DNA from 3 places in the Rossellomorea sp. GQ25 genome. Region 1 is predicted to be linked to each of the others. Evidence: a T-box and tRNA genes for the amino acid it is inferred to sense, from the RefSeq annotation. Region 1 holds a T-box; the other regions hold tRNA genes.
What was found. A T-box is a leader RNA that pairs with one kind of tRNA and senses whether it is charged. The one in region 1 lies ahead of argS (arginine--tRNA ligase), so its partner is inferred to be a tRNA-Arg.

Region 1 (3,283 bases):
GATGACAAAAGTCGCAGGTAATTGTCGAAAATAGTCATATTGAAGGACTGTTAGCTTTTTTTATTTCTATTTAGGTTTATAAAAATGGAAGGAATCGCGGTCACGTCTCAGGGTACGGCACTTTCTTCTCATATTCTGAAGACAAATAATGATCACAATTATGTAAAAAATGGTATTACTTATCACTCTTCCTCTGTCGAATCCCATTCCTATAGGCTTTATTATTGATTTCATTTCGACAATGTCGTTTAATGTCTGTCACATCCCGTCAAAACTTCCGTATTTTATCTGGTCATGAGTAGAAATTTCCCTTCATTTCTATTAGACTAGGAATGTGAAATCTTTAGAAATTCAGGTGAATTGATTATGGAAACTCGCCAGCGATTTGCTGACAAGATCGATTGGGGTCTTCTCTTTTTATTAATGTTGTTTTTTATCGTTAGTGCTATGGGAATAAGTAGCGCCCAGACCTCAGGTCAATATGGGACAAACTTTGTGATAAGACAGGCATTTTGGTATGTCGTAGGTGGAATTATTATTGGTGGAGCCTTATTCCTTGATTCCGACCAGTATAAGCGTCTTGCCTGGTACATATACGGTGCAGGGATTTTCCTGCTACTTGTATTACTCATCTCACCGGAAAGCATCGCCCCTTACAGAAACGGAGCCAAAAGCTGGTTCATGCTAGGACCGCTTGGTTCGATACAGCCTTCAGAATTTATGAAGACGTTCTTAATTCTTGCTCTTGCCCGAATCATTACGAATCATCATGAGCTATATCCAAGAAAAACATTACAAACAGATTTTCAGTTGTTAATGAAAATCGGGGTCACGACTCTCCTTCCCCTTGCTTTTATTATGCAGCAGCCGGATTTAGGGACTTCCCTTGTTATTTTAGCCATCATGACCGGAATCATCTTAGTTTCAGGTATTACGTGGAAGCTGATCGTTCCGATATATGCTTCTATCGGAGTGCTTGGGGGAATTATCCTTTCACTTGTGATTTGGGCTCCTGAGCTGCTTGAAAAATATTTAAATGTAAAGCCTTATCAATTTGGACGTATTTATGCTTGGTTAGATCCTTATAATTACGCAAAATTAGAAGGATTTCACTTAATTAACTCCCTTAATGCCATTGGCTCCGGGCAGATCTTCGGGAAAGGCTACAGTGATGGAGAAGTATATATCCCGGAAAATCATACCGACTTTATTTTCAGTGTGATCGGGGAGGAATACGGATTTATTGGAGCAAGCGTCGTAATCAGCTTGTACTTCTTGTTAATTTACCACCTGACGAAAACGGCCTTAGACACGAAAGAACCATTCAACGCCTATGTATGCGCAGGGATTATCAGTATGATTACATTCCATGTGTTCCAGAACATCGGAATGACGATTCAATTACTTCCGATCACCGGGATCCCTCTTCCTTTTATCAGCTATGGGGGAAGCTCTCTTATGGGGAATATGTTGGCTCTGGGACTTGTATTCAGTATGAGGTTCCATCATAAAACGTATATGTTTTCCTCAGAAGATTCTTAATTACAGGTTGCATTCATCTTCAGAATGTGTAAAATAATAGTAATTATATACGAATATTCTATGATGAAGAGAGTAATTCTGACGTGGATCAAAGCGAACCGGGGATGGTGTAAGCCTGGTGTGAAGCCTGGGATGAACCGCACTTCTGAGAAGTTTTTCTTGAAGATAGTAGAGAAAAACCGGGATCTCCCGTTATACAATGAGCGCCCTTTTGGGGAATAAGAGTGGTACCGCGAGCTAAACTCGTCTCTATGTTAGATAGAGACGAGTTTTTTTGTGTTTGATTTTATCAGGAGGTGTAGATGATGGATTTGAAATTAATAGTAGCCAATGCGCTCACAAAGGTGCTGTCCGATTGGAACAAGAATGATCTTTACGAGTTGATTGAAACGCCAAAACATTCGCATTTGGGGGACCTTGCCTTTCCGTGCTTCCAGCTGGCGAGATCATGGAAGAAAGCACCACACGTCATTGCCGGAGAGATTGCTGAGGCCCTCTCCTCTCCCTTTTTCAGCAAAGTAGAAGCAGTGGGTCCCTATGTTAATATCCGATTTGATGAAGTGAAAGCAGGGAAAGAAATTGTTTCAGCAATCTTGGCGAAAGGCACGGATTACGGAAGTCATGAATTCGGAAATCAAAAGACCATCGTATTGGATATGTCCTCCCCTAATATTGCGAAACCATTTTCCATGGGACATTTACGTTCCACAGTCATCGGAAATTCTATCGCCACCATTGCCGAAAAATGCGGCTATACAACGGAAAAAATCAATTATATCGGTGATTGGGGGACACAATTCGGGAAATTGATCGTCGCATTCCATAAGTGGGGAGATCAACAAAAAGTTAAGGATAACCCGATCGCTGAATTGTTTATTTTATATAAAAAATTTCATGAGGAAGCAGAAAAGAACCCCTCACTTGAGGAAGAGGGAAGAAAAGCCTTTAAGCTATTAGAAGACGGAGATCCAGAGGTAACGGAGATTTGGAGATGGTTTAAAGATGAATCACTTCATGCCTTTAAGACGATTTACTCTTTGCTCGGAGTAGAATTTGATTCTTATAATGGCGAAGCTTTCTTCAATGACAAAATGGATGAAGTCGTGACATTGCTTCAGGATTGTGACCTTCTCGAAACCTCTGAAGGTGCGAAAGTCGTTCGTTTAGAAGGGAATCTCCCACCCTGCCTCATCAAGAAGTCAGACGGAGCTACCCTTTATGCTACGAGAGATTTGGCTGCAGCACTGTATCGCCATCGTCAGCATGACTTTGATGAAGCCCTGTATGTTGTTGGCCAGGAACAGACCATTCACTTCAAACAAGTGATGGAAGTACTGAAGAAACTCGGATTTAACTGGGCGGATGATATGAGACATATCCCCTTTGGACTTTATCTGAAAGATGGAAAGAAGATGTCCACCAGAAAGGGCAGAGTCATTTTACTCCAAGAGGTTCTTCAAGAAGCGATTCATATGGCAGAAGAAAATATTAAGCAGAAGAATCCTCATTTAATAAATGCTTCAGAGGTGTCGAAAGATGTTGGGGTTGGCGCCATTATCTTTCATGATTTAAAAAATGATCGTGTGAACGATATTGAATTCTCCCTGGAACATATGCTGACCTTCGAAGGTGAAACAGGTCCATACATTCAATACACGTACGCCAGAGCTCAATCCATTCTGAGAAAAGCGGGTGAAGCCCTTCCACTGACGTTTGAGGGGCTTGACGATACAGAAAGCTG
Region 2 (3,283 bases), on a different contig from region 1:
AGCGTCTTTAGCGAACTCGTCATCTAATGCCGGAAGTTCTTTCGCTTTGATTTCGTGAACTTTCACTTTGAATGTAGCAGGCTTACCAGCAAGTTCAGCTGCATGGTATTCTTCAGGGAAGTTAACTTCTACTTCTTTCTCTTCTCCAGATGCAACCCCGATTAATTGCTCTTCGAAACCTGGGATGAATTGGCCTGAACCTAATTCAAGAGAATAGTTCTCAGCTTGGCCGCCTTCAAATGCTTCACCATCAACGAATCCTTCGAAATCCATTGTTACAGTATCGCCTTCTTCAGCTTTTCCTTCTTCTTTTACAGCTAGCTCAGCTTGTTTTTCTTGAAGTGAAGTAAGTTCAGCTTCTACATCTTCAGCTGTCACTTCTGTTTCCATTTTTTCTACTTCAAGACCTTTGTATTCACCAAGTTTCACTTCAGGTTTCACTTGTACTTTAGCAGTGAAGATTAGCTCTTTACCTTTTTCCATTTGCTCAACATCGATTTCCGGACGGTCGATTGGATCGATTCCCGTTTCTTCGATTGCTTTCGCATAGGCTTCTGGTAAGATGAAATCTAATGCATCTTGGTAAAGTGATTCAACACCAAAACGTTTTTCGAACATTCCGCGAGGCATTTTCCCTTTACGGAATCCTGGTACGTTAACTTGTTTTACAACTTTTTTGAATGCTGCGTCCAAACCTTCGTTTACTTTTGCAGCTTCAACTTCAATTGTAAGTACTCCTTGGTTTCCTTCTTGCTTTTCCCATTTTGCAGACATACTGTTCCCTCCAACAATCTATAATTGATCTTGTATTTTTACGCATAGTAGTAGATAGTCCCGTATGAATCTAGCACTATCATCGTAAATATATGAAAAACTTTTACATTACAACCATTACATTATAACATACAGCCACTGTCTTTCAACAGAGAGCATTTAAATATTAGGAGAGGAAATTTCCTCTAGTTCCGTAAGTCTTGTTAGAATCCACTGAGATTGTGTGTTTTCAACCTGGTCTTTTAACTCTTCTTCAAGGATTGCATCGGCAAACATCCCTGCCGTGTAGTAAGCATACACCGAGGCGATTGCTTTCGGTTCATCCTCAAGTGTAAAAGGATAGAGTAGAAAGGTATGCCTTTTCAGTAATTCTTGAGCGTGCTGAAAAAGCGTAGGATTCGTTTGGGCTAGAAGATCATCCAATGAATCTGTGACCATCTTATAGAAATCAGACTCGAACACATCTTCCAAAGCGGAAGGAGACACCTTCTGCTCCTCCCCAAATTTCGCTACATCTACTTCTTTATCCATTCCATGCTCCCTTAAAACATTTATGATCATCGTTTGCAGAAATGGGTGGGCGGCTGAATCCTTTAAAACTGATTGCAACTCCCCAATGAATGGTTGAATGTTACGATGAACCAACTGTGCCACGATCAACGTCTGTTCCTCCAGGCTCTTCCCTTCCAAGATAGAAGATTGATCCTCTTCTGATGATTCTTCTTCATGAATTGGTGCTTTTCCATTCACTACTTTTTCACTGAATTGGAGAAGCTTCCTGAAATGTTCTTCCTTTTCAAAGGGCACTTCTTTTTCATCAAACAAGGCATTGATTGTGTCGACCACTTCCCTGTGCTGATGAAGCTGGATAAGAATCATCAAATACATATCAACGACTTCGAAGTAGTCCCCGATCCCTTCAAGGAGCATCTCTTTACATATGTATCTGGCTTTGTCATACTGCTTGCTTTCATAAAGAGATAGCACGAGTGCAGTATTAATATCGGGATTATCAGGTTCTAATTCATAGGCTTGCGTGAGCAACTGAGAGGATTCATGCACCTCTCCTTTTTCCAGAGCCTGCACACCCTTTTCCAGCAGCCGATCTTTCAATCCTGGAAACTGGACAATTTTTCCTTTTCCTTCATGGTTTCCCTTAGTCATAAAACGTACCTGCCTATACTTTTTAGTTGCCTTTAGTTTAGCACGATATCTTTTGGATAACAAAAAAAGCTTACCCTTTTCAGGTAAGCTTTGTGTATGTAGGATATATGGCGTCCCAGGAGAGATTCGAACTCCCGACCGACGGCTTAGAAGGCCGTTGCTCTATCCTGCTGAGCTACTGGGACGTGATTTGTTTTTCAAGGACAATATTTATTATATTCACATAGCATCAATAAGTCAACAGATTTTCAAAAAAAGTTTTATTTATTTTTCCGGGACCGTTTTTTCTATCTGTAATAGGGAAGAGAACCCACCGCGGCAGGTTCTCACAATAATTTTACAATTGAAAGGATTGAGTCAATTCGTCCAGAACTACATGATCATGAGTTAAGAATGTTACCTTTATTTCTTGATCAATCGCTTCTACTAATGCGTAAGTGCGTTCTCTCCTGCCTCTTGGCAAAAGGATGCTTCCCGGATTCAAGAACAAAGTGCCATTATTCAATTCTGCACCCAGTGTGTGTGAATGGCCAAAGAAAACAAAATGCGCTCCAACTTCTTCAGCTTTATAACGTAGCTTCATCAGTGACATTTTAATTCCATACAGATGACCGTGTGTCACCATGACTACGTTGCCCTCAACCTCTTCAACAAGGTCGTCGGGCAACCGGGCGTCCATATCACAGTTTCCCCTCACAACAAGGTAGGGGGATAATGCCGGGTCGTCTGCACTTAATTCAGAATCTCCGCAGTGAATCATGGCATCTACGGTAGATTGATATTTTTCTGATAGTTCCAATAGCTCTTCTTTTGATCCGTGACTATCACTTACAACCAATAGTTTCATTCCGCTCACCCTTTAAATAAAGTCTGAGATTATGTTCTTAAGTTTTTTTAATGCATTCCCACGATGACTGATTTGACTTTTCTCATCTGGAGATAATTCAGCCATCGATTTTTGAAGAGTCGGAACGAAGAAAATCGGGTCGTAACCAAACCCATTCGTCCCTCTCTTTTCTTGCAGGATCATGCCTTCGCATGTTCCTGTCACCGTTCTGGTATCCCTATCAGGTCCAGCAATGGCTAAGATACAGTGAAAACGTGCCGTACGGTCGGAGCATTTTACAGCTTCAAGCTCTCGTAAGACCTTTTTCATATTCTCCTCGTCACTCTTTTCTTCACCGGCATAGCGTGCAGAATAGACTCCCGGCCGACCTTCCAAGGCATCGATGGCCAATCCGGAATCATCAGCAATCACCAGTTCACCTAATTCTTCCGCAACCGTTTCGGCCTTCAATATGGCATTTTCCTCAAACGTTTCACCGGTTTCTTCAACATCCTCAAT
Region 3 (3,283 bases), on a different contig from region 1:
ACGGAAGCGACGAAGAAGAAGCACTCGTTGCCCTCGAAGGATTCGTTCAAAAAGAAGCATAAGATCAACTTCATACCCGTAAAAGCTGATGACTTGGGAGTGGTCATCAGCTTTTTTTAGTTCTTTTTTGTCGAGAAAGGATCAACCCATCAGCGATATTTTTACCGATCTTTAGACGTTATCCCTCCACCGGTCAAAATAAAAACCCCCTTGCAAAATCGTGCAAGAGGGTTTCATGATTACTTATTATTCATATCGTTACGTGTGATGATGCGATCGATCAATCCATATTCAAGGGCTCTTTCAGCTGTCATGAAGTTATCACGATCTGTATCTTTTGAAATCACATCAAGTGGTTGACCAGTGCGATCAGCCAGGATTTGATTCAGTTTTTCACGAAGGAATAGAATTCGCTTCGCTGCGATTTCGATTTCCGTAGCTTGACCTTGAGCTCCACCAAGTGGTTGGTGAATCATGACTTCAGCGTTTGGAAGGGCAAGTCGCTTACCTTTTGCACCTGCTGCAAGAAGGAACGCACCCATGGAAGCAGCCATACCGATACAGATGGTTTGTACATCAGGCTTGATGTATTGGATTGTATCGTAAATTGCCATACCTGCCGTGATGCTTCCGCCAGGAGAGTTTATGTAAATCGAAATATCCTTCTCCGGGTTTTCAGATTCAAGGAAAAGAAGTTGTGCTACAATGGAGTTGGCCACATTGTCATCAATGCCGCTTCCAAGCATGATGACACGGTCTTTCAATAAACGTGAATAAATGTCATACGCACGTTCACCGCGGTTTGTTTGTTCAATTACTGTAGGAATTAAATTCATCCTCGTTCCTCCTTAGAAATCCTTTTATTTTATTAAGAGTTACTTATTCACTTTGTACTGTTATCATACACCCATGGTCAATAAAGGTCAAACTAAACGATTCCTTTATTAACCTTTATATAAATCCTTTCTACATCATACCCACTCATTCCTTTTTTAAACAATAAAACGTATTGCAAACAAGCACTTTCTAGCTTATAATATATATTTGTGACAGTTATTCATCTCATGCCCTCGTGGTGCAACGGATAGCACGTAAGATTCCGGTTCTTAAAATGGGGGTTCGATTCCCTCCGAGGGCGTACGTTAATTCAATGAGTTCCTATGTTTGTATGAGTTATATACGAGCATAGGAACTTTTTTGTTTGGGTGCTCTTCAATGGCACCTTCAATTATTTTCCTACCGTTTTATTTATATTAATGGCTATTTTTCTAAAAGGCACTTTGCGCAAAGTTTGTTGATTTGTAACATAAGATCTGCTAGGAGCTATGTCAACAAGCGTGTGCTGGATGGTGAGGGGAACCGCTCCGCTTGCAGCTAGCGTTCGGCCGAGCCTCCTCAGCTTAGCCGAACGGGGTCTCGGCACGGCCGTACTTCCGCAGGAGTCTTCGCAGTTCCCCCTCACCATCTTTAAGAGATTTTTCGTGACAGAGCTTATAGGCATCCAAAAACAATGTAACTAGAATACAGAATTCTTCTTCCTCAAGAGGAAAACAACCTTTACCATAAAAGAGGATTACGTCTTATAATTGGTATGCTCATTTTACTGTTATAACAAGGGTTAAAATCCAAATCAGTTTATGCTTGGCTAGTTTCCAGTTACCCCTGTGTCCGAACACCTATAGAACCCTTTTTTTACTTGTTTCCGCTGCTTTAAATGCTGTTATGGGCAGTATAAGCCTAATCTCTTTTGTAAACATTCTAAGACTTTTTCTGGCATTTCCCTGACCTCGAGATCCTCACCGAGGAAAAGCAACCAGTTTGTTATTTCGGTCAATTCCCCGGGTCTATTAACATTGACAAACGTCTTTAAAACAGCTGTGGTTTGGTAAGGATTCGTATAGGAAATTGAAACTTTTAAAGGGTGGTATTTTTTGAACTGGGCAATCGCTTTTGGACCAAGTTCAAGGACAAGGTTGATTGCTTCTTCCCGCTTATTTAGTTTTTCTAAAATCGCTTGCTCACTCCATTTTTTTTTCGTCGAGAAGGGTTTGACATCGATGAGATGGTCGGCCGGAAAAATCCGCTTCTTATCTTCCTTTAAATCAAAGCCTTCAATCAGCCAAAGGCTTTTTTCATGATAAAGGTGCAAGAGATAAATTGGATAAGACTTCATTACCTTCTCTTCTTCGATAGTAATTAATAAATATCTATCTAAAAGCAGGATTTGGAAGAATGTTTCTAACATTGGATGAGGGAGGTCTGAAAGATCAAGTAAGTCAGGATTATGGGGATTGGTCCCTTCAAAAAGCAAGATTTGATTTAAAAGAATAAGGTCATCTTGCTGGCTTTCTGAGATAAGGCTGAGTAATTTTTCAGCTATAGACTGACGGCTCTTTAGATAGGGGAGTTGCTGATTTCTTGTGGCCATAAAGGCAATAAAAAGAGCTTTGACTTCATTATCGGTAAAACGGACCTCGGGCAGGACAGAGTTGTGCATGACGAAATACCCCCCATCCCTTCCAACTTCAGATACAAGTGGCATACCCATGGCCTCAATTTCTCGGATATCTCTAATAGCCGTCGAACGAGAAATGTTAAATTCTCGCATAATTTCAGAAATCGTAAAGTGGGCTCGGTTGTTGATATATCGCATAATGACATTAATCCGTTCAACTTTTTTCATCGGGGCCTCCAAATAGTATCAATTTTTGATACTATTAAACGCTATTATATACACATCAAGAGATGATGACAAATCACTTGATTAATTTAAAAAAAGGAAGGTTTTTAATATGGCAGATTATATCTTAGAAGAAAAAGACAGCTTTACCGTTATAGGTTTAGGAACTGAGCTTAAGAGCGATTACACTGACTTTGCTGGCTTGAGCAAGGAAAAGTTAGACTTTTGGCAGGACGTCAGCCAAGATGGAAGGCTTGACGTTTTAAAAGACATAGCCACAAATGACTACATTTTTGCCGTGAACGAAGCGGTGAATAACAAGATGATGCATTATGCCGGCGTCATGGCATCGGCATCAGCATCTGTACCAGAAGAAGCCAGAGTGATCCAATTTCCTAAAGGGGAATACTTGGTTGTTAAAGGGGAAGGGAAGACGGCCGATGAATTAAATAATAAGGTTTCTGCTATTGCCTTTGGTCAAGTCTTACCAGAAGCAAAGGATTTTGCTTATGTTGGTGCGCCAAATGCGACCGTTGAGATGGGGCATCAAAACGGCTTAGTTTTTGGTGAAATGTGGATTCCTGTTGTTAGGAAATAAAGAGG

Region 2: it encodes a tRNA-Arg, which carries the amino acid that the T-box ahead of argS (arginine--tRNA ligase) is inferred to sense. The anticodon was not compared.
Region 3: it encodes a tRNA-Arg, which carries the amino acid that the T-box ahead of argS (arginine--tRNA ligase) is inferred to sense. The anticodon was not compared.

Annotation. Positions count from the first base shown of each region.
Region 1 is NZ_JCAXEQ010000010.1:43,585-46,867, reverse strand. Features, by position in the region: gene AC6CIB_RS21405 (FtsW/RodA/SpoVE family cell cycle protein) at 367-1,542, shown strand; T-box leader at 1,594-1,796, shown strand; gene argS (arginine--tRNA ligase) at 1,848-3,283, shown strand, end outside.
Region 2 is NZ_JCAXEQ010000004.1:243,605-246,887, forward strand. Features, by position in the region: gene tig (trigger factor) at 1-774, opposite strand, end outside; gene AC6CIB_RS14600 (tetratricopeptide repeat protein) at 934-1,938, opposite strand; tRNA gene AC6CIB_RS14605 (tRNA-Arg) at 2,047-2,123, opposite strand; gene AC6CIB_RS14610 (metallophosphoesterase) at 2,276-2,785, opposite strand; gene AC6CIB_RS14615 (XTP/dITP diphosphatase) at 2,798-3,283, opposite strand, start outside.
Region 3 is NZ_JCAXEQ010000003.1:230,471-233,753, forward strand. Features, by position in the region: gene AC6CIB_RS11935 (HPr family phosphocarrier protein) at 1-62, shown strand, start outside; gene clpP (ATP-dependent Clp endopeptidase proteolytic subunit ClpP) at 240-836, opposite strand; tRNA gene AC6CIB_RS11945 (tRNA-Arg) at 1,067-1,138, shown strand; gene AC6CIB_RS11950 (helix-turn-helix transcriptional regulator) at 1,721-2,683, opposite strand; gene AC6CIB_RS11955 (GyrI-like domain-containing protein) at 2,793-3,278, shown strand.